2 regions of the Streptomyces sp. NPDC058145 genome follow, and region 1 is predicted to be linked to the other one. Evidence: riboswitches for the same ligand, from Rfam matches in the RefSeq annotation. Region 1 holds a riboswitch; the other holds the start of a gene.
The links. A riboswitch is a leader RNA that binds a small molecule or an ion and turns the genes downstream of it on or off. The one in region 1 is predicted to bind cyclic di-AMP.
Positions count from the first base shown of each region.

Region 2: it holds a riboswitch for cyclic di-AMP, as region 1 does, so the genes downstream of both, ACFVVO_RS14390 (transglycosylase family protein) here and ACFVVO_RS09345 (C40 family peptidase) in region 1, are expected to answer to the same signal.

Region 1 covers NZ_JBHVUH010000003.1:533,547-539,278, forward strand. Annotated here, with positions in the region: gene ACFVVO_RS09335 (ATP-dependent Clp protease proteolytic subunit) at 30-668, shown strand; gene ACFVVO_RS09340 (hypothetical protein) at 676-984, shown strand; cyclic di-AMP (ydaO/yuaA leader) riboswitch at 1,326-1,550, shown strand; gene ACFVVO_RS09345 (C40 family peptidase) at 1,554-2,027, shown strand; gene ACFVVO_RS09350 (ATP-binding protein) at 2,210-2,668, opposite strand; gene ACFVVO_RS09355 (helix-turn-helix domain-containing protein) at 2,880-3,740, shown strand; gene ACFVVO_RS09360 (DUF397 domain-containing protein) at 3,750-3,974, shown strand; gene ACFVVO_RS09365 (8-amino-7-oxononanoate synthase) at 4,070-5,197, opposite strand; gene bioB (biotin synthase BioB) at 5,345-5,732, shown strand, end outside.
Region 2 covers NZ_JBHVUH010000005.1:424,611-430,342, reverse strand. Annotated here, with positions in the region: gene ACFVVO_RS14410 (exopolyphosphatase) at 1-563, opposite strand, end outside; gene ACFVVO_RS14405 (DUF501 domain-containing protein) at 560-1,099, opposite strand; gene ACFVVO_RS14400 (septum formation initiator family protein) at 1,182-1,658, opposite strand; gene eno (phosphopyruvate hydratase) at 1,781-3,088, opposite strand; gene ACFVVO_RS14390 (transglycosylase family protein) at 3,451-4,143, opposite strand; cyclic di-AMP (ydaO/yuaA leader) riboswitch at 4,148-4,320, opposite strand; gene ACFVVO_RS14385 (transglycosylase family protein) at 4,497-5,528, opposite strand; gene ACFVVO_RS14380 (cytochrome P450) at 5,677-5,732, opposite strand, start outside.

The sequences.
Region 1 (5,732 bases):
GAGGTCCCGTCGCGAGGAGGGGTACGCCCATGGCTCGACCGTTCGCCCGCCACGTCCTGCCCGAGTTCACCGAGCGCACGAGCACGGGCCGGCACCGCACGCTCGATCCCTACTCGAAGCTGTTCGAGAACCGGGTCGTCTTCCTCGGCACACCTCTGGACGACACCGCGGCGACCGATGTGATCACCCAGTTCATGTACCTCGAACACGCCGCACCGGACCGGGACATCACGCTGTACCTCAACTGCCCGGGGGGCTCGTTCAGCGCCATGACGGCCGTCTACGACACGATGCGCTACGTCCGCTGCCACGTGGAGACCTACTGCCTGGGCCAGGCCGCCTCCGCCGCCGCGGCCCTGCTCGCGGCCGGCACCCCGGGCAAACGCTTCATCCTGCCGGGGGCGCGTGTGGTGCTCAAGCAGCCCGCGCTGCCCGAACCAACCCGGGGACAGCCGAGCGACCTCCTCATCCAGGCCGGGGAGCTGACCCGGACGCGGGCGCTGATGGAGGGGATGCTGGTCCGGCACACCGGGCGTACGCCGGAGCAGGTCGGCGAGGACCTGGAACGGGACCTGGTGCTGGACGCGCCGGGCGCGCTGGCGTACGGCCTGGTGGACGGCGTGGTCCCGAGCCGCAAGACCGGCCCCGGCGCCGAGCCGGCGGAGTGACCCGCCGATGCTGCCACCGGAGCTTCCGCCGCTGCCCGCGCTGACCAGGGCCGAGGGCGAGCTGATCGACCATTACCTGGAGGCGGCCGACCTGCTCGGCCGGATCAACCCGGCGCGTCCGGGAGACACCTACGGCGGGCTGCGCGCGGCGCAGGCCCTGGTGCGCAAGGCGGCCGAGCTCCGCGACGCGCTCGCCCTGATGCACCGGCGGGGCGAGACGGAGCTGCACGGGGACACGCTGGCACGGGCTCTGCGGGTGCTCGACGGTGAGCGCCGCACCGCGCGCGTCGTGCTCCCGCCCGACTGCGTGGGCTGAACCGGACACCGGTTCCCGCGCCGGATGGACCTCGTCGTCGACGATCCGTCCGGCGCGGAGTTGAAACGGCCCGAACGACGTACCCCCGGCCGGCGTATCTCCGGGCCTTTTTTCTGACTCCCCGACTTGCGCGATCGGCGGAACCGGGACGTGCGCCGAGGTACTCCGCCCCAGGTCCGGGGCTACGCAGGCAAGTTGACGGCTACTCGAACAGAGCACTGTCCACCCGAACGGGTGAGTGGTGAGTAACGCCACAAATCCCCGGTTCCGTTGGGATTTTCGGACAGCTGTGAGTGAAGATCCCTGTCTGACGACAAGCCCCCGCCACCGCGGCGGGGCGATCCGGGCGGACGCCGAGTCCTGCCGCCGCCCCGGGTGACCGGTCGACAGGAGTGGATCGGCAGGAGTGGAGGACCCAGGCAAGACGGGTCGCCGGGACGGACGTTCGTCACAGACGGACGGTCGTGCCGAGCAGCCCTTGGGGTGAAGCCGCAGCAACGCGGCCGGGCCACTTCGCCAGCCCGAATCCGACAGGTCATCCTTCACAGGCGGCTGACGAAGGGTTGCGCATGACTGCGCTGAATCGTGTCCCGTCGATGATGGCCAGGGCCGGTACGGCCTCGGCTCTTACGCTCGCCGCGGTGGGCGGCTCCATCGCCGTGCCCGGCCTGGCCGGCGAGGCCTCGGCCGCCACTCTGGCGACGAAGGCCCTGCACATCGCCGCCTCCAAGAAGGGCTCCCCTTACCAGTACGGGGCAACCGGTCCGCGCCGGTTCGACTGCTCGGGTCTGACGCTCTACTCGTTCAAGAAGGCGGGCAAGAAGCTGCCGCGTACGGCGGCCCAGCAGTACAACAAGACCCGCCATATCTCCGCCGGCCACCGCAGGGCCGGCGACCTCGTCTTCTTCCATTATGGATCCAGCGTCTACCACGTCGGCATCTACGCCGGGAAGGGCAAGATCTGGCACGCCCCGAAGACCGGGGCCGTGGTGCGGCTCGAGAAGATCTGGACCCGGAGCGTCTGGTACGGCCGGGTCAGCTGACCCCGCCCAGCCCCGGAGCGGCTCCAGCAGCGGGGCCGCTCCCCCTGACCGTCGGCGCCGTCCCGGTGCCCGCCTGAAGCACGCGGGCGGCCCCGGGGCGGCGCGGCCGTGTCCGGCTCCGTGGCGGGCCGCAGGGCCGCCGGCGTACCGGGCTCTGGTTCTCCGGCTTCCAGGGTCCTCCTCTAGGGTTCCTGCTGCCCCGCCGTCGTGAGGTGCTCCCCCTGGAGGGTCCACGGCAGTTCGATCCACACCGTCTTGCCGCCCTCGCGGGTGGGGCGGACGCGGAGTCTGCCGCCGCACTCGGCGGTGAGCCAGCGGATGATGACCATGCCGCGCCCGTTGTCCTGCTGGACGGCGGCGGGCAGTCTCTTCGGAAAGCGCGGATGACTGTCCGTGACGCCGATGCGCAGGTGTTCGTCACGGTCCAGCGCGATGTCGACCGTGAAGGTGGGTGACTGACCGAAGGTGTGCTGCACGGCGTTGGTGGCGAGTTCGGAGACGATGAGCCGCACGGTGTCGGCCATGTCGGTGTCCGACGGCAGGCCCCACTCCGCGAGGGTGCCCACCACGTAGGAACGGGCCGCGGAGACCGATGCGGGATCGCTCGGCAGAGTGACGGATGCTTCCAGGTGGTCTGCCATGGCGACGTCGTCCCTTTCCCACGGGACCGCAGTCCGACGAGGAGCGGATGGTTCGAGTACGGTCCCGGACTGGTGCTTCTTCGCCAGACTGCCATCACCGAGGCGGTCAGGGGAGCGATCCACCGAGATATGCATATATCTGTCGCCCGAAGCGGTGAACTCTGCGACGCGAGACCGTATCCGGGCGGCCTGGAAGGAGTAAGGAGTTCCCATGCAGAACGGTCCCGCGGTGCGGCGCCGCAAGCTGGGCGCCGAACTGCGCGCGCTGCGCACCGGGGCCGGGCTCACCAGTGGCGAGGCGGCCCTTCTGGTGGGCTGGCACCAGTCGAAGGTGAGCCGCATCGAGACCGGCGCCAGCGGGGTGAAGCCGGCCGACGTGCGGTTACTCCTCGACGCGTACGAGGTGCGGGACCGGCAACTGCGGGACATGCTGCTGATGTTGACGGGCTCGCAGGACGCGGGCGGCCGCAACCGCTGGTGGCACGCCTACCGGGGCGTCCTGCCGCCCACCTACCGCGACTTCATCAGTCTGGAGTCGCAGGCGAGCGGGATGCGCACCCTGGAGACCACGGTGGTTCCCGGCCTTCTGCAGACGCCCGAATACGCTCGCGCGGTGACCCGGGCGGCGGTGGAGGGAGTGGACGAGGAGCGGCTGGACACCCTGGTGGAGGTGCGACTGGCGAGGCAGGACGTGCTCCGGTCCGAGCCGCCGCTGGAGCTGACCGCGGTACTGGACGAGGCGGTGCTCCGGCGCGAGGTCGGCGGTCCCGAGGTGATGGCGCGGCAGCTGGAACGGCTGGTGGAGGCCGCGCGGCTGCCCCAAGTGCGGCTCCAGGTACTGCCGTTCGCGGCGGGGGCGCATATCGGCCTCACCGGGCCTTTCGTTATCTTCTCATTTCCGAGCACTTCTGATCTGGACGTAGTTGTTCTTGACCAGTTGACGAGTAGCCTCTACCTGGAACGGAAAGAAGACCTCATGGCCTACTCCGAGGCCTTCGACACCCTTCAGTTCCACGCCCTTTCACCCGAGGAATCGTTGGACTACATCGCCGGGATAGGTGACGGCGCGTAAGGAGGCACCATGACAGCACTGCCTCGGAACGTCCCAGCCAGTACCGATCTGCACGACGTGCGGTGGCTGCGCAGCAGCTACAGCACCGGAGCGAACAACTGCGTGGAGACGGCCCGGCCGCGCTCCGGCCCGTGGGCCGGACTGCTCGCCGTGCGCGACTCCAAGGCCCCCGCCGGACCCGCGCTGCTCTTCTCCCCCGGGAGCTGGGCGGGCTTCGTGGCCACGCTCCGGTGATCGGGTCGAACCCGACCTGACCACCGACCAGCGGACCGACCCCTACTGATCAGATCCGATCACTTTCGCCAGATGTGCGGCCGTGTCACGCCGACTCATGGTCGCGCCTCGCGAATCACACGTACAGCGCGTTCGATCTCGGCCCCGGAGAGGTCCGCGCGGGCGGTCAGCCGCAGCCGCGAGATGCCGTCGGGCACGGAAGGAGGACGGAAACAGCCCACGGCCAGGCCTGCCGTACGGCAGTCGGCCGCCCAGCGCACGGCCTGCTCCGGGGACGGAGCCCGCACGGAGACCACCGCGGCGTCCGGTCGTACCGCCTCCAGACCCGCGGCGGTCAGACGTGCGTGCAGTTCGGCGGCGACCGTGCGGGCCCGCTCCGCCCGCGACGGCTCGCGCCGCAGCAGCCGGAGCGCCGCGAGCGCGGCGCCCGCGGCCGCGGGGGCGAGACCCGTGTCGAAGATGAACGTGCGGGCCGCGTTGACCAGATGGGCGATGACCCGGGCCGGTCCGAGCACCACACCGCCCTGGCTGCCCAGCGACTTCGACAGCGTGGCGGTGACGACCACGTCGCCGGCGCCCGCGAGCCCGGCGGCGTACGGGGCGCCCCGGCCGCCGTCGCCCAGTACCCCGAGCCCGTGCGCGTCGTCCACGACCAGGCCCGCGCCGTGCTCACGGCACGCCTCGGCCAGGGCGGCCAGCGGTGCCGCGTCGCCGTCGACGGAGAACACCGTGTCGGAGACGACGATCGCCGGTCCCGGGTGCGTGCCGAGCACCTTGCCCGCGGCCTCCGGGTCGGCGTGCCCGACCACCTGGGTGGTGCCCCGGGCGAGCCGGCAGCCGTCGATGAGCGAGGCGTGGTTGCCCGCGTCGGACACGATCAGGGACCCGTGCGGGCCCAGCGCGGTGACCGCGGCCAGGTTGGCGGCGTAGCCGGAGGAGAAGACCAGGGCCGCCTCGAAGCCGCAGAAGTCCGCCAGTTCCCGCTCCAGCTCGGTGTGCAGCTCGGTGGTGCCGGTGACCAGCCGGGAACCGGTGGATCCGCCGCCCCAGGTCCGGGCGGCCCCGGCCGCCCCCTCGACGACCTCGGGATGGTGGGCGAGACCCAGGTAGTCGTTGCTCGCCAGGTCCAGCAGCGGCGAGTCGGCCGGGCGCGGGCGCAGGGTCCGGACAAGTCCGGCGCGACGGCGCGCCTCGGCCTGCTCGTCGATCCAGCCGAACGCCATGGCTCCTCCGGGGCTTTTGTAGGTAGCGGACAGACACTAGCCGTACGGCCGCCCACCCAGGGTGTGGCAATACCCACACGGTGAACCGTCTCCGTTGTGCAAACTCTCCTTGGCCCGAGGCGGTCCCGTAGGACAGGATCGTGCCTCATGGACCTGCTGAACACGCTGGTGGACAAGGGGCTTCGGCGCGAGTCGCCGACCCGCGACGAGGCTCTCGCCGTGCTCGCCACCTCCGACGACGACCTGCTCGATGTGGTGGCCGCGGCCGGCAAGGTGCGCCGGCACTGGTTCGGCCGGCGCGTGAAACTCAACTACCTGGTCAACCTCAAGTCCGGCCTGTGCCCGGAGGACTGCTCCTACTGCTCCCAGCGGCTCGGCTCCACCGCCGGCATCCTCAAGTACACCTGGCTCAAGCCCGGCGAGGCCTCCGAGGCCGCCGCCGCGGGCCTGGCGGGGGGCGCCAAGCGGGTCTGCCTGGTGGCGTCCGGGCGCGGCCCCACGGACCGGGACGTGGACCGGGTCTCCGAGACCATCC
Region 2 (5,732 bases), on a different contig from region 1:
ATCCGCTCCTCGGTGGGCGGATCGGTGACCTTGCCCTCGTGCACCAGGTGCCGTTCGGTCATCCGCACGCACCCGACGTCCACCGACCGCGCGGCCCGTACGTGGTCGTCGCCGACGACGAACTCGGTGGAGCCGCCGCCGATGTCCACGACGAGGTAGGGGCGGGGCAGGTCGTCGCGGCCCCTGAGCTCGTTGGTCGCGCCGGTGAAGGAGAACTCGGCCTCCTGCTCGCCGGTGATGACCTCGGGCTCGACGCCGAGGATGTCCACGACACCGCGCACGAAGTCGTCCCGGTTCTCGGCGTCCCGGGAGGCGGAGGTGGCCACGAAGCGGATCCTCTCCGCGCCGTGCTCCTTGATGACCTCGGCGTACTCGCGGCAGGCGGCGAAGGTCCGCTCCAGCGCCTCGGGGGCGAGCCGGCCGGTGCGGTCGACGCCCTGCCCGAGCCGCACGATCGTCATTCGCCGGTCCAGCTCGACGAGTTCACCGGTCACGGGATCGGCGTCGGCGACCAGCAGGCGGATGGAGTTCGTACCGCAGTCGACGGCGGCCACGCGGGTCACTTCTCGTCCTCCCCGGCCGGCCCGCACGGCGTCACGCACGGTCCCTTGCTCCACCACTCGGGGAGCATCGCGATCGCCTCGTCGCCGAGGGGGTTCACGCCCGGTCCGGCGGCCAGCGAGTGGGCCACCAGCACGTGCAGGCACTTCACCCGGTCCGGCATGCCGCCGGCGCTCGGAAAGCCCGCCAGCACCTCGATCTCGTCCCGGCGCCGGATGTAGTCCTCGTGGGCGGCCCGGTAGGCCGCGGCCAGCTCCGGGTCGGTACCCAGCCGTTCGGTCATCTCCTTCATGACGCCGCCCGCCTCCAGCGTGCCGATCGCCGAGTTGGCGCGCGGGCACGTCAGGTAGTACGTCGTCGGGAAGGGCGTGCCGTCGGGCAGCCGGGGCGCCGTCTCCACGACGTCCGGCCGGCCGCAGGGGCAGCGGTGCGCGATGGCCCGCAGGCCCCGCGGCGGGCGGCCCAGCTGCTGCTTGAAGGCCTCGACGTCCGCGTCGGTGGGCTCGGTGCGCGGAGTGGGCGGCGGAGGCGTTTCCATGACTGCTTTCCGGGTGGCTTTCTGTCGGTGGCCGGCTCGCGGGCCGGTTACTGGTGGCGGCCGGTGGCCGGCCGGGGGCGGGTCACTGGTCGGAGGCGTCGGCCTTGTCGACCCCGTCCCAGACGTTCGCGTACCAGGGCCGGCGGGCGGCCCCGAGATCGGCGCGGGACTGCTTGGCCCCGCCCGGGTCGACGACGACGTAGCCGGTCTCCCCGGGCATCACATAGTGCAGCCGGCGCCGGATCTGCTGCTCGGCGTAGGCGTCGTCCTGCCAGCGCGCCTTGACGTCACGCAGCTGTTCGACGCGCTGCCGGGCCTGCTCCCGCTCCCGCTGGAGGTCCGAGATCTCGGCGCGCTGGGAGACGTACTGCCTCATCGGGTAGGCGAGGGCGACGATCAGCGAGCACAGCACCAGTGCCAGCAGGGCCGCGCGGCCGGTGAGCCGGGAGCGGCGGGCCTGCCGTTTGGTCTGGGAGCGGTAGACCTTGGCCGCGGTCTGCTCGCCGAGTGCGCGCAGCCTGGTGGCGGTGGAGAAACGGTCCCGGTCCCTGACGGCCATCTGGCTCTCCGCCTCCCCTTCCACGTGCGTACGTCCCCGCACACGGTACGGGACCGGGTACGGGGACGTACGTACGACTGGCTGATATCCGGGCCGTCCCGTTCGGATCGGCCCGGTGGAGGTCAGCCCTTGGAGACGTCGGTGTGGCCGCGGAAGCGCGGGAACGCGCTGCGGCCGGCGTACACCGCGGCGTCGTCGAGGATCTCCTCGATGCGCAGCAACTGGTTGTACTTGGCGACGCGCTCGGAGCGGGCCGGGGCGCCGGTCTTGATCTGGCCGCAGTTGGTGGCGACGGCCAGGTCGGCGATGGTGACGTCCTCGGTCTCACCGGAGCGGTGGGACATCATGCACTTGAAGCCGTTGCGCTGGGCCAGCTCGACGGCGTCCAGGGTCTCGGTGAGCGAGCCGATCTGGTTGACCTTGACCAGCAGGGCGTTGGCGGCGCCCTCGTCGATGCCGCGGGCGAGGCGCTCGGGGTTGGTGACGAACAGGTCGTCGCCGACGAGCTGGACCTTGTCGCCGAGCTTGTCGGTGATGATCTTCCAGCCGGCCCAGTCGTCCTCGAACAGCGGGTCCTCGATGGAGACGAGCGGGTAGGCCGCGACGAGCTCCTCGTAGTACTCCGTCATCTCGGCGGCGGAGCGCTCCTTGCCCTCGAAGAGGTACTTGCCGTCCTTGTAGAACTCGGAGGCGGCGACGTCGAGCGCGAGGGCGATCTGCTCGCCGGGCGCGTAGCCGGCTTCCTTGACGGCCTCGAGGATGAGGTCGAGGGCCTCGCGGTTGGAGCCGAGGTTCGGGGCGAAACCGCCCTCGTCACCGAGGCCGGTGGACAGGCCCTTGCTCTTCAGGACCTTCTTCAGCGTGTGGTAGACCTCGGTGCCCCAGCGCAGGGCCTCGGAGAAGGACTCCGCGCCGATCGGGGCGATCATGAACTCCTGGATGTCCACGTTGGAGTCGGCGTGCGAGCCGCCGTTCAGGATGTTCATCATCGGCACCGGCAGCAGGTGCGCGTTCGGGCCGCCCAGGTAGCGGAACAGCGGCAGGTCACTGGCCTCGGAGGCGGCGTGCGCGACGGCGAGGGAGACGCCGAGGATGGCGTTGGCGCCGAGCGAGCCCTTGTTGTCCGTGGCGTCCAGGTCGAACATGGCCTGGTCGATCAGGCGCTGCTCGGTGGCGTCGTAGCCGACCAGCTCCGGGCCGATCTGCTCGATGACGGCGAGGACGGCCTTCTCGACGCCCTTGCCCTGGTAGCGGTTGGGGTCGCCGTCACGGAGCTCGATGGCCTCGAAGGCACCGGTGGAGGCACCGGACGGAACGGCGGCACGACCCGTGCTGCCGTCGTCGAGGCCGACCTCGACCTCGACCGTGGGGTTGCCTCGGGAGTCCAGGATTTCCCGGGCTACGACGACGTCGATGGACGGCACGAGCATCTCCTTCTTGGATGTGACGCTGGAAGTGCGGGGCGGGGTGCCTTACGGCCCTGCCCTGCGACTAGAGCCTAACCGTCCAAGGGGCGTCGGCCACCGACCGACCGTCCCGTGGACAGGGAGACCGTACCCATTGTTCCTGCCCGGAACAAAGGGGTTCGGGCGAGGTCCCGCGAACAATTCGGGTGAGGTCCCGCGAACAAGAAGGGGAAGGGCCGGGAAAAACACAGCCCCGCCCCGGTGCGTACGGGGGAACACGCACCGGGGCGGGGAGCCCGTGGGGGACGGGGCGAATGGCCCTCACGAGGCCTTCAGCTTGGGGGACGGCCTTGTGAGGGCACTGTGGTTCCGGTCGGAGCCAGGTGTCACTTCAGGTGCAGCTGCTGGCCCGGGTAGATGAGGTCGGCGTCCTCGACGATGTCCTTGTTCAGCTTGAAGAGCTGCTGCCAGCCGCCCTCGACCTTGTGCTTGTCGGCGATGGTGCCGAGGGTGTCGCCCTTGACCACCTTGTACTCGCCGTCGCCCTTCTTGACCTTCTTGCCGGTCGGGGTGGTGACGGTCTTCTTCGCACTCGCGGCCGGGCGCTCGCTGGAGCGGGAGGCGGCCTGCGGGTCGGTGGAGCGGGTGGCGGTGCTGCCCGAGGAGGTGCTCTTGGAAGAGCTGCTCGGGGCGGAGCCGCTGTAGGGGGTGCTCGACAGGCCCTTGCCGCACACCGGCCAGGCGCCCTTGCCCTGGGCCGCGAGGACCTTCTCGGCGACGGCTATCTGCTGGGCCTTGGAGGCCTGGTTGGCCTGCCCGGCGTACTGCGTGCCGCCGTAGGCGGCCCAGGTGGAGGCGGAGAACTGCAGACCGCCGTAGTAGCCGTTGCCGGTGTTGATGGACCAGTTGCCACCGGACTCGCACTGGGCGACCGCGTCCCACTCGGAGGTGGTGGCGGCGGAGGCGTTGCCGGCCGCCATCAGCGGGGCGGCGACGGCGGCGCCGGTGACACCGGCGAGCGCGATGGCACGGGTGGCCTTGGACGGACGGCGGTGCTTGCCCTTGCTGGAAAACAGCATGGATGGATCCCCTCACCGACGCCTGCGAGGTGAGCTGTCGGGTTCGGGCCGGTTGAGTTGCCCGGTCGCAGGCCCGCTTTCACGGGCCGCGGCTCCACCCCTAGCCGGTTCCAGCGCGACCGCTGGTTCCGGCACTTACCTTGGGTCCCCCGCTCCTGCCTACGGCGCTTTACGCGACGACTGTTCCCGGGCGGCCGCTGGCAGGATTCGGCGTTGCGACAGCCGGGGCTCGTGGTGACGAGCGGTCACGACCGTAGACACGCGATCGAGGGAATTTCAAAGACGATCAGGGCTTCTGAGACTCATCCCACACTTTCACCGAAACGGACATCAGTAGCCAATACGGGCGTCAACTACCGCTGCTTTTGGCCCGTTTCGCTACCGACTTCCAGGGTCTGACCGGCGACGACCTGGTTCGGGTCGGAGCCGATGGCCTTCTCGTTCAGGGCGTACAGCTCATGCCATCCGCCGTCCACGTCAAGGGAGTCGGCGATGGAGGCGAGGGTGTCGCCCTCGCGGACGGTGTAGGTGTCCGTCCCGCGGGAGGCATGCTTGCCCGACGAGGTGGCATTCTGACCGTTTGTCACGCTTTCGTCCGCGTTACCGCCGCGGTGACGTCCGCCACTGCCGAGCGCTCCCGTGTCGACGAGGCTCCAAGAACCGCCGGTCTGCCACGAATTGTCCGAGTCCTCCACAACGGGATCCGTGGCCGGGGACTCGCTCCCCTGTGACTCCTCGGCGCGCGGCGATGCGGATTTGTCGGACTTGGGGGTGTCTGCGCTCTTGTCCGATCCCTTGGAACCGGCCTCCTTGCCCACGTCCGAGGACGACTTGCCGGTCGCGTCCGAGGAGGAGTCGGACGAAGAGGAGGAATCCGGCAGGCCGGACGAGTCGGAATCACCGGCGGAACCGGACGAGTCCGTGGAGCCGGAGGAGTCGCCGGACTCGCCGTGGTCCGAGTCGGACTTCCCGGAGCCTCCGACGCCCGTGTCGACGTCCAGGGACCCGGAGTCGGCGGTCAGACCGGAGAGCAGGGCACAGGTGGTCCAGGGCGTGGTGCCCTTGTCGGCGAGGATCTTCTCGGCGACGGCGATCTGCTGCGAACGGCTGGCCTGGTCGGCGGTGGCGGCGTACTTGGTGCCGCCGTAGGCGCCCCAGTCGTCCTGGGAGATCTGCAGCCCGCCGTAGTACCCGTTGCCCGTGTCGGCGCTCCAGGAGCCGCCGCTCTCGCACTCGGCGACCTTGTCCCAGGTGGTGCCGTCGGCCGCGTTGGCGCTCGCGGCACCGAGGAGCGGGATGGCGATGGCGGAGCCGGTCACTCCGGCCGCGACGAGAAGAGCCGGAGCCTGACGGGGGCGACGGTGACGACCGTTCCCGGAGAGCATGCGGAAGCCTTTCGTGCGACAGCGGGACCAGCGCGGTGCCCAATGCTCGGGCCGCGCTGATGGGTGAAGGTATAGGCATACGATCACTTGTCACAAGTTCATGCCGCACAGATCACGTGAAGATCACAGAGTTGAACGCCCGTCATGTTTACGGTTGTACGGCCTTTTCCGCGGCCGGGGTGAACTCCACGGGCAGGGTGCGCA